One region of the Streptomyces sp. NPDC096048 genome, then DNA from elsewhere that is predicted to be linked to it. Evidence: riboswitches for the same ligand, from Rfam matches in the RefSeq annotation. Region 1 holds a riboswitch; each other region holds the start of a gene.
The links. A riboswitch is a leader RNA that binds a small molecule or an ion and turns the genes downstream of it on or off. The one in region 1 is predicted to bind cyclic di-AMP.

Region 1 (3,555 bases):
ATTGCCCGGTGGGCAATTCTCGGGCTGAATGGGGGCATGACCTCCCCTGAGACAGGGCCGTCGTCGACGGACGCGCCGGCGGCGGACGCGGTGTCCGTCGTGGCGCCGCAGCTGCGTGGCCTGCGGCGCAGGGCCGCCCTCACCCTGGAGACGGCGGCCCGTGCCGCGGGGCTGTCGCCCGCCCATCTCTCCCGTCTGGAGACCGGGCAGCGCCAGCCCTCGCTGCCGATGCTGCTCTCCCTCGCCCGTGTCTACGGTACGACCGTCTCGGAGCTGCTCGGCGAGACGGCCGCGGACCGGGATGCCGTCGTGCGTGCCGACGCCATGGAGCCGACGTTCGCGGGCGGCTGGACGTACTGGCAGGCCGGCGGGGCCGGTCGCGGGATGCAGGCCCTGCGGGTCCATGTGCCGCACGGCTCGCAGGGCGACATCGTGCGGGTGCACCCCGGGGAGGAGTGGCTGCACGTCCTGCGGGGCCGGCTGCGTCTGCGCCTGGGGGACACCGTGCACCGGCTCGGTCCGGGCGACAGCGCGCACTTCGACTCGCTGACCCCGCACCGGATCGCCGCTCAGGACGCCGACGGGGTCGAGCTCCTCTTCGTCCACACCCTGCTGCAGAGCCCGTCGGCCGCGCTGTGCCTGGGCCCGGCCGCCGCGCCGCCCCACTCCACCCTTGGAGAAACGCCATGAACCCGCAGGAGAAGCTCCCGCGCGCCCTTTGGGTACGGCTCTTCGTCTACCTCGTCGTGGGGCACGTCCTCGCGGCCTTCATCTACCTGCTCTTCGAGGTGGGCGCCAACAGCCGGTGAGCCGGTCGGTGAGCCGGTGGGCTCAGTCCAGCATCCGCTCGCGCAGCCGCTCCCGGGTCTCCGGAGTGATCCGCAGGCCCTTCTCCAGGTAGGCGTCGACCCCGCCCCAGGTCTCCTCGACGGTCTCGAAGGCCGCCGCCAGGTACTCGGCGCGCGCGTCGAAGAGAGGGCTGAGCAGCTCCATGACCTCGGGGGAGTAGGCCGAGGCGGCGGAGCCGCTGCGGCGCACCTTGTAGCGGCGGTGCGTGGCGTTGGACTTCAGGTAGTCGTCGATGACGGCCTCGCGCTCGACCCCCAGGGCGAGCAGGGTGACCGCGATCGACAGGCCCGCGCGGTCCTTGCCGGCCGCGCAGTGCATCAGGGCGGGGACGCTGTCCTCGGCGAGCGCGTGCAGTACCCGGGAGTGCTCCGCCGTGCGTTCCTTGATGATCATGCGGTAGGAGCCGATCATCCGGTTGGCGCCCTTGTCGCCCGCGAGGATCTCGCGCAACTGGTCGAGGTCGCCGTCGCGGACCATCTTCCAGAACTCGGCACCGTCGGCCGGATCGCTCAGCGGCAGGTTCACATTGCGCACACCCGGCAGCTCGACGTCCGGACCTTCGAGCTTCTGGTCGGCCGCGTTGCGGAAGTCGAAGATGGTGTGCAGGCCCAGCGAGGCCAGGAACGCGGCGTCCTCCCCGGTGGCGTGCGCCAGGTGGCCGCTGCGGAACAGCACCCCTTGCCGCACTCGCCGTCCGTCCACGGTCGGCAGCCCGCCCACGTCACGGAAGTTACGCACACCGGCCAGCTCGGGTTCGGTCGACGGGACCTGCTGCGTCACGGGGGCTCCTCCCACTCCGCCCCGCCGGCGCTGCTCGCCGACGGGCACCACTCGAAGATACGGCACGGTCCGGGAGCCTCGGCGGCACAGTCGTCCGACTGCTTCGCATCTGAGCCTTCTGCCCGAATTGGCACCTTCATTCCAACTAGCGTTGGAATAAGAGGGACTGGGGGGACGGTGCGTGAGCAGCGTCATATCCGTGACCGTGCGTTGCTCGTCATGTCCACGTAATCGGGCCGGTTTCCAAGGCTGTTCACGGAAAAGGGCACTGCGCGAATCCACGGAGGGTGACCGGTAATTCCCGTAAAGGATCAAACGGAACACCTGTCAATGGAACCCCTCGCTTGTCCCCGCGCGTCTTGGTCCCTTACGTTCACCACCGATCCGGACGGACGCCTAATCCTGCCGCCGACCGGAGACCGCACTCATCCACCACCCGTACACGGCAGGAACGGGGGACCCACAGGTACAACCGCCTGTTCCGGTTCCCGGAACGGCTTGGGGTTAAGCCGCGTCTCGGCGCGGCCGGGCATCTCCAGCCCGCACCCGACAGCTCACCTCGTAGGCGCCGGAGAGGAAATCGCCATGCCCGCGAAGGGTAAGCACCGCCGTACCAGGGCCATGCGCCTGACCCGCACCATCGCCGTCGCCGGAACCGGCGGCGCCGCGCTCGCGCTCCCGCTGCTGGGTGCCGCCGGCGCCCAGGCCGCTCCCGCGCAGTCCGTTTCCGAGCAGGCCGTGCAGTCCATACCGACGACCGCGAAGAAGGCCACCGGCGCCAGCGCCGAGAAGAACTCCGACTCGCGGACGTACACCGTCAAGAGCGGTGACTACCTCTCGAAGATCGCCGACGAGCAGGACGTCGAGGGCGGCTGGAAGAAGCTCTACTCGGACAACCGCGACGCCGTCGGCTCGGACCCGTCGCTGATCCACCCCGGCCTGAAGCTCTCGGTCGGCGAGCAGGCCGCCAAGTCGTCGGCCCCCTCGTCCTCCGCCGAGTCGGAGCGGCCGGCCGAGAAGCCCGCCGCGCCGAAGAAGGCGACCTCCGAGAAGTCCGAGCCGGCCGAGAAGTCGTCGGACGCCGCGAAGACCTCCTCCTCGGACTCGTCCCGCACGAGCGCCCAGTCGGCCGGCACCACCAGCGGCTTCACCTCCCCCGTGCCCGGCGGCAGCGTCGGCACCCCGTACCACCAGACCGGCAGCATGTGGTCCAGCGGCTACCACACCGGCACCGACTTCGTCGTCCCGACCGGCACCTCGCTCAAGGCCGTCGGCGCGGGCACCGTCGTCTCCGCCGGCTGGGGCGGCGCGTACGGCAACCAGGTCGTCATCCAGCTCGCCGACGGCCACTACGCCCAGTACGCCCACCTGTCCTCGCTCTCCGTCTCCGCCGGTCAGTCCGTGACGGCGGGTCAGCAGGTCGGTCTCTCGGGTGCCACCGGCAACGTGACCGGTCCGCACCTGCACTTCGAGATCCGCACCACGCCGGACTACGGCTCGGACGTGGACCCGATCGCGTACCTGCGCTCGCACGGCGTCTCTCTCTGACGACCGCTTGGGCGCGGCCTCCGCGCCGCTGAAGGCCGGACCCCGATCCCCGGGTCCGGCCTTCGGTGTATTCCGGGATTGACCAACACTTTAGGCGTGGTTTTTCTCACCGCCCGTCAACCCTTTCCTACGGTCGCGTAGGTCACATTCCAAGGTGAATCATGGGCCGACGTGGCAGACGATTCGAAGAGTGACAGCAGAGAAGTGATCGGGTCGTACGTGGCGGTGGGGGACAGCTTCACCGAGGGCGTCGGCGACCCCGGCCCCGACGGGGCGTTCGTCGGCTGGGCGGACCGGTTGGCCGTGCTGCTCGCGGACCGGCGACCCGAGGGCGAGTTCGGGTACGCGAACCTCGCCGTGCGCGGCAGGCTGCTCGAC
Region 2 (3,555 bases), on a different contig from region 1:
GATTCCCCCCTCTCATAACGTACGTCCTGTACATTTTTTACAGGATGCAGTGCAGCCGAACACGGTTCTGCCACGAGGAGGGGTTCGCCATGACCCGACCGTTCGCCCGTCACGTCCTGCCCGAGTTCACCGAGCGCGCGAGCGCCGGGAACCGGACGACGGACCCGTACTCGAAGCTGCTGGAGGAGCGGATCGTCTTCCTCGGAGCGCCGGTCGACGAGACCTCCGCGAACGACGTGATGGCGCAGTTCATGTATCTGGAACACCAGGCCCCGGACCGGGACATCGCGCTCTACATCAACTCGCCCGGCGGCTCCTTCACCGCGATGACGGCGATCTACGACACCATGCGCTACGTCGCCTGCGACGTGGAGACGACCTGCCTCGGACAGGCCGGCTCGTCCGCCGCGGTGCTGCTGGCGGCGGGCACACCCGGCAAACGCGCCGTCCTGCCGGGCGCGCGGGTGGTCATCCATCAGCCCGCGCTCACCGTCCCGGTGGAAGGGCAGGCGAGCGACCTGGCCATCCGGGCCGACGAGTTGATCCGCGTCCGCGCCCACCTGGAGGAGATCCTCGTACGGCACACAGGGCGCAGCCCCGAACAGGTGAACGCGGACATCGAGCGGGACACCGTCCTGGACGCGCAACAGGCCCTGGAGTACGGACTGGTGGACCGGATCGTGCCCAGTCGCAGGTCCGTGTCCCCGACATCCGGCGCGAGGTGATCCGGCCATGCTGCCACCGGAGCTGCCGCCTCTGCCCGCCCTGACCCGCGCCGAAGCGGAGCTGATCGACCGGTACCTGGACGTCGTCGATCTGCTCGGGCGCATCAACCCCGCGCGGGAGGGCGACACCTACCGCGGGCTGCGGGCCGCCCAGGCGCTGGTCGGCAAGGCGGCCGCCCTGCGCGACGCGCTGGCGCTGATGCACCGGCGGAGCGAGACGGAACTGCACGCCACGACCCTGGCCCGGGCGCTGCGCGTGCTGGACGGTGAACGGCGGACGGCTCGAGTCGGCCTTCCGCCCTGTTCCGGCAGTTGAGGCACCCGCAGTCGAAACGGACCGAACGGCTTACCGCCTTTCGGCGTAGGAACACCTCCGATTTGCGACCGGCCGAGCTTGCGCGACCCGCGTGTCCGGACAGCGGGATGAGCCACTGCGTCGCTGGTCCCGGGGTCGTCACCACACCCATCGATGGCTCGAACACAGCGCCGTCCACCCGAACGGGTGAGTGGTGAGTAACAACACAAAGGGCACGTTCCGTTGGGAATTTCCCCTCGGGCGAGACAAGATCCGTGACTGACGACAAGCCCCCGCCGCAGCGGCGGGGCGGTCCGGGCGGACGCCGAGTCCTGCCGCCGCCCGGACGACCGGTCGACAGGAGTGGATCGGCAGGAGTGGAGGACCCGAGCACGACGGGTCGCCGGAACGGTCGTCTCCGTGGGAGACGCACCGGGCCGAGCAGCCCTTGGGGTGAAGCCGCACTCGTGCGGCCGGGCAACTTCGCCAGCCCGAATCCGACAGGTCATCCTTCACAGGCGGCTGACGAAGGGTTGCGCATGTCCGCGCTCAATCGTGTCCCGTCGCTGATGGCCCGTGCCGGTACGGCCTCGGCCCTCACTCTCGCCGCCGTGGGCGGTTCCGTAGTGGTTCCCGGTGTCGCCTCCGAGGCGGCCGCGGCGAGCCATGCGACGAAGGCCCTCAAGATCGCCGCCTCCAAGAAGGGCGCGCCGTACAAATGGGGCGCCGTCGGACCAAGCAGGTTCGACTGCTCGGGGCTGACGCTGTACTCGTTCAAGAAGGCCGGCAAGACGCTGCCGCGCACCGCCGCCCAGCAGTACAACCAGACCCGTCATATCTCCGCCAAGAACCGCAAGACCGGGGACCTGGTGTTCTTCCACTCGGGCCGCAGCGTCTACCACGTCGGCATCTACGCCGGGAAGGGCAAGATCTGGCACGCCCCGAAGACCGGGGACGTGGTGCGTCTGCAGAAGATCTGGACCGGCAGCGTCTGGTACGGCCGGGTCAAGTAGCCCGCCCGAGGGGGTGACGGCGTCCTGCCCCGCCGTCGCCCCCCTCGGGTGCGCGGTATGCGCCTGGGACGCGCCGGGTGCCGTCGGCGCGTCACCGCCGCGGTTCCTGGCCTCCCACGGCCTGCCCGGCGACCGTGGCCGGTTCGGCGGGCACCGGACCGCCCGGCGGCGCCCAGGGCAGTTCGATGGAGACGGTCTTGCCCCCCTCGCGTGTGGGCCGCACTCTCAGCTTGCCGCCGCACTCCGCCGTCAGCCAGCGGATGATCACCATGCCTCGGCCGTTGTCCTGCTGGACGGCCGCGGGCAGGCGCTTGGGGAACCGCGGGTGGCTGTCGGTGACACCGATGCGCAGCCGCTCGTCACGGTCGAGCACGAGGTCCACGGTGAAGGTGGGTGACTGTCCGAACGTGTGCTGGACCGCGTTGGTCGTCAGCTCGGAAACGATGAGCCGGACGGTTTCGGACACGTCGGTCTCCGGCGGCAGGCCCCACTCCGCCAGTGTCCCGACGACATAGGTACGCGCGGCGGCCACCGAGGCTGGATCGCTCGGCAGAGTGACGGATGCTTCCAGATGGTCTGCCATGGCGACGTCGTCCCTTTCCCACGGGACCGCAGCCGGACACGGAGCGGATGGTTCGAGTACGGTCCCGGACTGGTGCTTCGCCGCCAGACTGCCATCACCGGGCCGGTGAAGGGCGGCGATCCACCAAGATATGCATATATCTGTCGCTCAAAGCGGTGAACTCTGCGACGGCAGAGCGTATTCGGGCGGCCCATAAGGAGTAAGGGAGTGGCCCATGCAGCACGGCCCCGTGGTGCGCCGTCGGAAGCTGGGCGCCGAACTGCGCGCCCTGCGCACGTCGACGGGTATCACCAGCGGCGAGGCGGCCCGGCTGGTGGGCTGGCACCAGTCGAAGGTCAGCCGGATCGAGACCGGGACGAGCGGGGCGAAACCGGCCGACGTGCGGTTACTGCTGGACGCGTACGGCGTGGACGACGACCAGCTGCGGGAGCTGCTGGTGATGCTGGCGGGCTCCGACGACGCGGGCGGCCGGAACCACTGGTGGCACGCCTATCGCGGGGTACTGCCCCCGACCTACCGCGACTTCATCAGCCTGGAGTCCCAGGCGAGCGCGATGCGCACACTGGAGACCACGGTGGTCCCCGGGCTGCTGCAGACACCGGAGTACGCCCGCGCGGTGACGCGCGCCGCGGCGGACGGGCTGCCGGAGGAGCGGCTGGACACGCTGGTGGAGGTCCGGCTGGCCCGGCAGGACGTACTGCGGGCGCAGCCGCCGCTGCTGCTGAGCGCGGTCCTGGACGAGGCGGTGCTGCGCCGCGAGGTGGGCGGCCCCGGTGTCATGTCCCGTCAGCTGGCGCGCCTGGTCGAGGCCGCGCGCCTGCCCCATGTCCGGCTCCAGGTACTGCCGTTTGCCGCCGGGGCGCACATCGGTGTCACCGGCCCTTTCGTAATCTTCTCTTTTTCGAGCACTTCGGATCTGGACGTGGTTGTTCTCGACCA
Region 3 (3,555 bases), on a different contig from region 1:
CGGGACTCAGGCCGACGCCTCCGTAAGCCTCCCGGCCTCGCTCTCCGTCAGGCTCAGCTCCGCCACCCCCAGCAGCGCCGGCAACTGCTCCACCGTGCGCGCGGACGCGATCGGCGCGGCCACCGTCGGCTGCGCGGCCAGCCAGGCCAGGGCGACCGTGGCGACGGGAGCGTCGTGGGCCTCCGCGATCTCGTCCAGGGCCGCGAGGACCCGCCGGCCGCGCTCGGTCTCCAGGTGCTTCGCCGCACCGCCCGCCCGCGGACTGTCGACGGCGGCACCGGGCCGGTACTTGCCCGTGAGGAAGCCGGACGCGAGGGCGTAGTACGGCACGGCGGCCAGACCCGCCCGCTCGGCGAGGTCGCGCGACTCGCCCTCGTAGGTGTCGCGCGAGACCAGGTTGTAGTGGGGCTGGAGGGCCACGTACCGGGCGAGGCCCTCACGGTCGGAGAAGGCCAGGGACTCCGCGAGCCGCTCGGCGGAGATGTTGGAGGCGGCGATGTGCCGGACCTTGCCCGCCCTCACCAGTTCGTCGAGCGCGCCGATGATCTCCTCCACCGGCACCTCGGGCTTGTCGAAGTGGGTGTAGTAGAGGTCGATGTGGTCGGTGCCCAGGCGGCGCAGCGAGGCGTCGGCGGCGGCCTTGATGTTCGCGGCGGACAGTCCCGGGTACTCGGGGTGCTGGCTGACCTTGGTGGCGAGGACGACGTCACCGCGGTTGCCGCGGGAGGCGAGCCACTTGCCGATGACGGTCTCGGACTCGCCGCCGCTGTTGCCGTCGACCCACGCGGAGTAGGAGTCGGCGGTGTCGAGGAAGTTGCCGCCCGCGGCGGTGTACGCGTCGAGGACGGCGAAGGAGGTGTCCTGGTCGGCGGTCCAGCCGAAGACGTTCCCGCCGAGGGCGAGGGGGAAGACCTCCAGGTCGGAGGAGCCGAGCTTGCGCAGAGAAGTCATGTCCTGCGTCAACGAACGTACCGGATCTGGCGATTCCGGAAGCGGGGCAAAGTTCCCGCAAACCGGCAGCCCTGGCGTCGGGGGGTCGCCGTCAGGACCGCCGGAACCAGGGGCGGTGGGGCCGGAAACGGCGTGGGTCAGGGAGTCAGGCCCTTGCTCTGCAGCCACGCCATCGGGTCGATACCGCCGCCTCCGCTGGTGTGGACCTCCATGTGGAGGTGCGCGCCGGTGACGTTGCCGGTGGCGCCGACGCGGCCGATGACGTCACCGGTGGTGACCTTCTGGCCGACGCTGACGCTGATGGAGGACTGGTGGGCGTACCAGATCTCGGTGCCGTCGTCGAGGGTGAGCACGGTCTTGTAGCCGTACGACCCCTCGTACCCGGCCGACGTGATGGTGCCGCTGTGCACCGCCTTGAGCAGCGTGCCCGTGGGAGCGGCGAAGTCGAGACCGGTGTGGTAGCCGGAGGACCAGTAGGCGCCGGCCTGGCCGAAGCTGGAGGAGATCGTGTACGAGGAGGTCGGCAGTGTGTACTGCTTGGCCAGCTTCGCGAGCCGCTCGGCCTCGGCCTTCTTCGCGGCCTCCTCCTCCGCCTTCTTCTTGGCGGCGGCGGCTTTGGCCTCGGCCTCCTTCTCCGCCTTGGCGGCGGCTTCCGCGGCCTTCTTCTCGGCGGCGGCTGCGGCCTCGGCGGCGGCCTTGGTCTCGACCTGGGTCTGCTGCTGCTCGGCCTGCGCCATGATCCGGGCCCGCAGCGTCTCACCGGCGTCGGCGGCGCTCTCCGAGGAGGTGTCGGCGGCGACCGTGCCGATGCTGCTGAGCGGGGTGGCGGAGCCCTCCGGCTCCGGCTTCTCCTCGTCGGAGATGAGCGAGCCGACGTTCGGCAGGTCCGGCATGGAGATCGACACCGGCGGCTTGCCGGTCTGCGCACTGGCCATGCCGCCCGCGCCGACGGCGGCTATGACACCGACGCCGAGGACGGTGGAGCTGCGGGCGAGCCCGCCGCGCTGCTTGGCGACGCGGTGCCGGCCGCGTACGGGGCGGATGGACTCCGCGGTGGGGTTCCACTCCTCCCAGGGGCCCTCTTCGGCGCGGTGGACGTCGTAGCCGAAGGTGTCGGTGTCGTGCCCGCTGGGCACGAACGGGGCCTCGGGGGCAGGCCGGTTGGACGCCACGTGGGCGTACTCCTTTCCTTCCTTTCGCCTACCGGGTTAGCTGACGGGTTCGGAGCAGGAAGGTCTCCTACGCGCGTATATCCGCCGTGTCTCCACGGCGTCGTACGAGCGATTCACCCCAATGTGGTGGTTCCCCGGTTCCCTTGCGGGATTCGGCGCGTGCGCACGGAGCCGCCTTCTGTGACGGCTGGGACGACCGCGCTGCGTTATCGAACGTTAATAGACGCGGGGCTCGGATTCCAAGCCGTTCCTCTTGATCATTAACGGATCCGGCCCGGACGTAGGCCTCACGATCGGTGAAAACCGGGCGAGTTGACCGCGCTTCGGTATTCCCCTTCACGGCACAAGTTTCTGATGGTGCATCAGTTGTTATGCGCAGGGCGGTCGGACCGTCACGTCCGGTGATGTCGATCAAGGTCGCCGTACGGCGAGCAGTGCCATGTCGTCGGCCATACCACCCCCGGAGTGCCTGCGCACGTCCTCGGCGAGGGTGCCGAGCAGCTCCGCCGGATGCCGGAACACGCGGCCGGCCAGCCGCGCGTGCGGCTCGTAGAACTCGCCCCGCCCGTCCCGCGCTTCCGACAGCCCGTCGGTGTACAGCAGCAGCGTGGCCCCGGCGGGGAAGTCGGCCTCCTCCGCGCGGTCGGGCCACACGCCCAGCTCACCCATGCCGAGCGGCAGCGCCGACTCCCGGGCGGGCAGCGGGCGCAGGGTGCCGTCGGCGTACAGCAGCAGGGGCGGCGGATGGCCGCGGTTGACGATGCGTACGATCCCGTCGCCGTGCGGGAGTTCGGCGAGTACGGCGGTGGTGAACCCCTCGAAGGCGTCCAGTCCGTCCCGCCGGGTTCCTTCGCGGGCCAGCGCACGCTCCAGTCGCTGTGCCACCGCCTCCAGCGTCGCCTCCTGCTCGGCGGCCTCCCGGAAGGCGCCGATCACGACGGCGACGGCGGCCACCGCGCCCATGCCCTTGCCGCGCACGTCCCCGACGATGAGCCGGATGCCGCGCGCACTGTCCTGCACCGCGTACAGATCGCCGCCGATGAAGGCGTCGGCCTGCGCGGCCTCGTAACAGGCGGCGATCTCGAAACCGCCGATCCGCTCGGCGGGCTCGGGCAGCACGGCGCGCTGGGCGGCCTCGGCGATCTCACGGACGGAGACGAGGCGCTCGCCCGTGCGGCGGACGAAGCCGTTCACGAGGACGGCGAGGACGGCGACCGTCGCGATGGTGATCAGCTCGGTGAGGGAGTCGACGTAGTGGATGACTCCCTTGCTCAGCTGCAGCCCGATGACGGCGGCGACCACGGCGACACCGGTGAGCACCGTGCCGCGCCGTGAGTAGACCGGGGCGGCGACCAGGGGCGCGGCCGTGTAGAGGGGCCCTGCGGTGAAGTACCTCGGGGTGAAGATGTCGTACAGGACGGCGGCGACGATC
Region 4 (3,555 bases), on a different contig from region 1:
GGCGTCGTAGCCGACGAGCTCCGGGCCGATCTGCTCGATGACGGCGAGGACGGCCTTCTCCACGCCCTTGCCCAGGTAACGGTTGGCATCGCCGTCACGGAGTTCGATGGCCTCGAAGGCACCGGTGGAGGCGCCGGACGGGACGGCGGCACGACCCGTGCTGCCGTCGTCGAGGCCGACCTCGACCTCGACCGTGGGGTTGCCTCGGGAGTCCAGGATTTCCCGGGCTACGACGACGTCGATGGACGGCACGAGCATCTCCTTCTTCAATGTGACGCTTCGGTGTGACGCGCGGGTCCCGCGGGACCGCAGCGGCTCTGCGGGACCGAGCCTAACCGGCTCCGGGCGATCGGCCAGCCGATCGCCCACCCGCTGGACAGAACCGAGAGTAAATTGTTTCCGAACGGAACAAAGACGTTTCCGGAAACCCGTTCGGGATGCGGGCGTAAAAATCCCGCCCCGGTGCGTACGGGGGAACACGCACCGGGGCGGGAGTCGCGGGAGCCGCCGCTTACTTCAGGTGCAGCTGCTGGCCCGGGTAGATCAGGTCGGCGTCGTCGACGATGTCGTCGTTCAGCTTGAACACCTTCGCCCAGCCGCCCTTGACGTCGTGCTCCTCGGCGATCGAGCTGAGGGTGTCGCCCTTGACGACCTTGTACTCGCCGTCGCCCTTCTCGACCTTCTTGCCGGTCGGGGTGGTGACGGTCTTCTTCTCGGCCTTCGGCTCGGCGGCCGGGCGCTCGTCGGAGCGGGAGGCCTTCTGCTCGGAGGAGCGGTCGGCGGTGGAGCCGCTGCTCTCGCTCTGCGAGCTCTCGGAGCTGCCGGAGCTCTGCGAGGAGCCGCTGTCCTGGCTCTCGCCGGAGCCGCCACCGGTGTACGCGGCGCTCGACAGGCCGGTGCCGCAGACCGGCCAGGCACCCTTGCCCTGACCCGCGAGCACCTTCTCGGCGATCTCGATCTGCTGCGCCTTGCTGGCCTGGTCGGCGGTGGCGGCGTACTGCGTGCCGCCGTAGCCGGCCCAGGTGGAGGCGGAGAACTGCAGACCGCCGTAGTAACCGTTGCCGGTGTTGATGGACCAGTTGCCGCCGGACTCGCACTGGGCGACGGCGTCCCACTCGGACGCGGTGGCGGCGGAGGCGTTGCCGGCCGCCATCAGCGGGGCGGCGACGGCGGCACCGGTGACGCCGGCGACGGCGATGACACGGGTGGCCTTGGACGGGCGGCGGTGCTTGCCCTTGCCGGAAAACAGCATGGTTGATCCCCTCACCGACGCCTGCGAGGTGAGCTGTCGGGTTCGGGCCGGTTGAGTTGCCCGGCCGGGTTCCTCGCGGAACTCGGCTCCACCCCTAGCCGCTCCGGCTCAACTGCCCGGTGCGGCACTTACCTTGGGTCCCCCGCTCCTGCCTTCGGCGCTTGCGCGACGACTGTTCCCGGACGGCCGCTGGCAGGATTCGGCGTTGCGGCAGCCGGGGCCCGCGATGGCGAGCGGTCACGACCGTAGACACGCACTCCGCGGATTTTCAAAGACGATCACGGCTTCTGAGACCTATCTCTCACGTGATCCAAAACGGACATACAGTCTCGAACCGTGACGCGAACTGCCCCTACTTTTCGCCCGATTCGCCCGTGACCGTGAGCGTCTGACCGGGCAGAATGTGGTCCGGGTCGATGCCGACGACCTCCTTGTTGCCGGCGTACAGCGAGCGCCACCCGCCGTCGACCTCAAGGGAGTCGGCGATGCCCCAGAGACTGTCGCCGGAACGGACGGTGTACGAGCCGTCCACGACCTCTCGCGACTCGCCCTCACCGCGGGAGGCGTGCCGCCCCGACGACTCGGCCGCGCGGCCGCCCGCCACACCCTCGTCGGCACTGTCGCCACGATGCCGGCCCGCGCCGGAGTCCTCGGGGTCGGTGAGCACCGAATTCCCGCCGCCCTGCCCTGCCTTGTCCGTTTCGTCGACCTCCGGAGAGGCCGTGGGTGAAGCGTCGGCGCCCTGAGAGCCGACACTCTCCGTGGACTGGGTGTCGGGGGACGTGTCGGACTTGGTCGAATCGTCCCCACTGTCCGACATGGAGTCAGACGTGGGAGCCGAAGAGGGCGAAGACGGCGAAGACGGCGAAGGGGACGAAGAGGGTGCGCCGGAGGTGGGCTCCGGCGACTCGGTCGTGCCGGACGACTCGGTCGTGCCCGACACCTCCGGCTCCGCCGACGCGCCGTCACCCGTCGAACCCGTTCCGTTGTCCGTGGACGCCGAGTCGTTGCCCATGCCCGCGAGCAGGGCGCAGGTCGGCCAGGCGGCGATGCCCTGGTCCGCGCGCAGCTTCTCGGCGATTCTTATCTGCTGGGAGCGACTGGCCTGATCGGCGCTCGGCGCGTACTCCAGACCGCCGTACCGCACCCAGGCGTCCTGGGAGAGCTGCAGGCCGCCGTAGTACCCGTTGCCGCTGTTCTGGCTCCAGGCACCGCCGGTCTCGCACTCGGCGACGCGGTCCCAGTTCGCCCCGTCCGCCGCGTGGGCGCCGGTGGCGCCGAGAAGCGGGATCGCGATGGCGGAGCCGGTCACTCCGGCTGCGACGACCAGGGCGGGAGCCTGGCGGGGGCGGCGGTGACGACCGTTCCCGGAGAGCATGCGACGACCTTTCACGAGACAACGGGGAACGCGCGGCGGACGATGCTCGGCGCCACGCTGGTTCGTGAACGTATAGGCAGATGATCGCTTGTCACAAGTTCATGCCGCGCAGATCACGTGAAGATCACAGAGCTGAGCGCGTGTCACTTTTGCGTCGGCGACGAACCGTTGTCGGACGACCGCGTGACCGATGACTCGGCCGACGACGGGGCCGGGGTGAACGACACGGGCAGGGTGCGCAGGCCGCGCATGATGAGCCCGCCGCGCCAGCGCAGTTCGGCCGGGTCCGCGGCGAGGCGCAGATCCGGGAGGCGGGTCAGGAGCGTGGCGAGCGCGGTCTGTCCCTCCAGCCGGGCGAGCGGGGCGCCCAGGCAGTAGTGGATACCGTGGCCGTACCCGAGGTGCTGGCTGTCCCGGCGGGAGAGGTCCAGGGTGTCCGGGTCAGTGAACCGCTCCGGGTCCCGGTCGGCGGCGGCGAGGACGACGAGGACGGGGTCGCCGGCCGCGATGTCCTGCCCGCCGATGGTGAGCGGCCGAGTGGCGAAGCGCCAGGTGGCCAGCTCCACCGGACCGTCGTAGCGCAGGAGTTCCTCCACTCCGGTTTCCAGCAGGGAGCGCTCGCCGGCGGCGAGGGACGTTTGCAGACGGGACCGCTGCTCGGGGTGGGTGAGCAGGGCGTACGTGCCGTTGCCGATGAGATTGACCGTGGTCTCGAAACCCGCGAAGAGCAGGATGAAGGCCATCGCCGCCGCCTCGTTCTCGGTGAGGTGCTCACCGTGGTCGGAGGCGCGGATGAGCGCGGAGATGAGGTCCTCACCGGGGCCGGGCTCGGGCGGCAGCGCCGCGCGCTTGCGGTGGATGAGGTCGGCGAGATAGCCCCGCATCTTCTTCACCGACCGCGCGACCCCGCCCCGCGGGCCGCCAC

Region 2: another riboswitch for cyclic di-AMP. It lies ahead of ACIQ6R_RS13680 (C40 family peptidase); the one in region 1 lies ahead of ACIQ6R_RS31170 (peptidoglycan DD-metalloendopeptidase family protein).
Region 3: another riboswitch for cyclic di-AMP. It lies ahead of ACIQ6R_RS20060 (M23 family metallopeptidase); the one in region 1 lies ahead of ACIQ6R_RS31170 (peptidoglycan DD-metalloendopeptidase family protein).
Region 4: another riboswitch for cyclic di-AMP. It lies ahead of ACIQ6R_RS17560 (transglycosylase family protein); the one in region 1 lies ahead of ACIQ6R_RS31170 (peptidoglycan DD-metalloendopeptidase family protein).

What each region holds. Positions count from the first base shown of each region.
Region 1 covers NZ_JBIWGG010000013.1:3,933-7,487, forward strand. The annotation lists gene ACIQ6R_RS31155 (helix-turn-helix domain-containing protein) at 37-690, shown strand; gene ACIQ6R_RS31160 (DUF6126 family protein) at 687-809, shown strand; gene ACIQ6R_RS31165 (tyrosine-protein phosphatase) at 832-1,629, opposite strand; cyclic di-AMP (ydaO/yuaA leader) riboswitch at 2,053-2,212, shown strand; gene ACIQ6R_RS31170 (peptidoglycan DD-metalloendopeptidase family protein) at 2,215-3,177, shown strand; gene ACIQ6R_RS31175 (SGNH/GDSL hydrolase family protein) at 3,382-3,555, shown strand, end outside.
Region 2 covers NZ_JBIWGG010000004.1:524,815-528,369, forward strand. The annotation lists gene ACIQ6R_RS13670 (ATP-dependent Clp protease proteolytic subunit) at 90-725, shown strand; gene ACIQ6R_RS13675 (hypothetical protein) at 733-1,041, shown strand; cyclic di-AMP (ydaO/yuaA leader) riboswitch at 1,412-1,556, shown strand; gene ACIQ6R_RS13680 (C40 family peptidase) at 1,560-2,033, shown strand; gene ACIQ6R_RS13685 (ATP-binding protein) at 2,125-2,616, opposite strand; gene ACIQ6R_RS13690 (helix-turn-helix domain-containing protein) at 2,831-3,555, shown strand, end outside.
Region 3 covers NZ_JBIWGG010000007.1:17,478-21,032, forward strand. The annotation lists gene ACIQ6R_RS20055 (aldo/keto reductase) at 7-951, opposite strand; gene ACIQ6R_RS20060 (M23 family metallopeptidase) at 1,089-2,123, opposite strand; cyclic di-AMP (ydaO/yuaA leader) riboswitch at 2,135-2,291, opposite strand; gene ACIQ6R_RS20065 (PP2C family protein-serine/threonine phosphatase) at 2,535-3,555, opposite strand, start outside.
Region 4 covers NZ_JBIWGG010000006.1:90,012-93,566, forward strand. The annotation lists gene eno (phosphopyruvate hydratase) at 1-252, opposite strand, end outside; gene ACIQ6R_RS17560 (transglycosylase family protein) at 512-1,252, opposite strand; cyclic di-AMP (ydaO/yuaA leader) riboswitch at 1,256-1,422, opposite strand; gene ACIQ6R_RS17565 (transglycosylase family protein) at 1,605-2,630, opposite strand; gene ACIQ6R_RS17570 (cytochrome P450) at 2,774-3,555, opposite strand, start outside.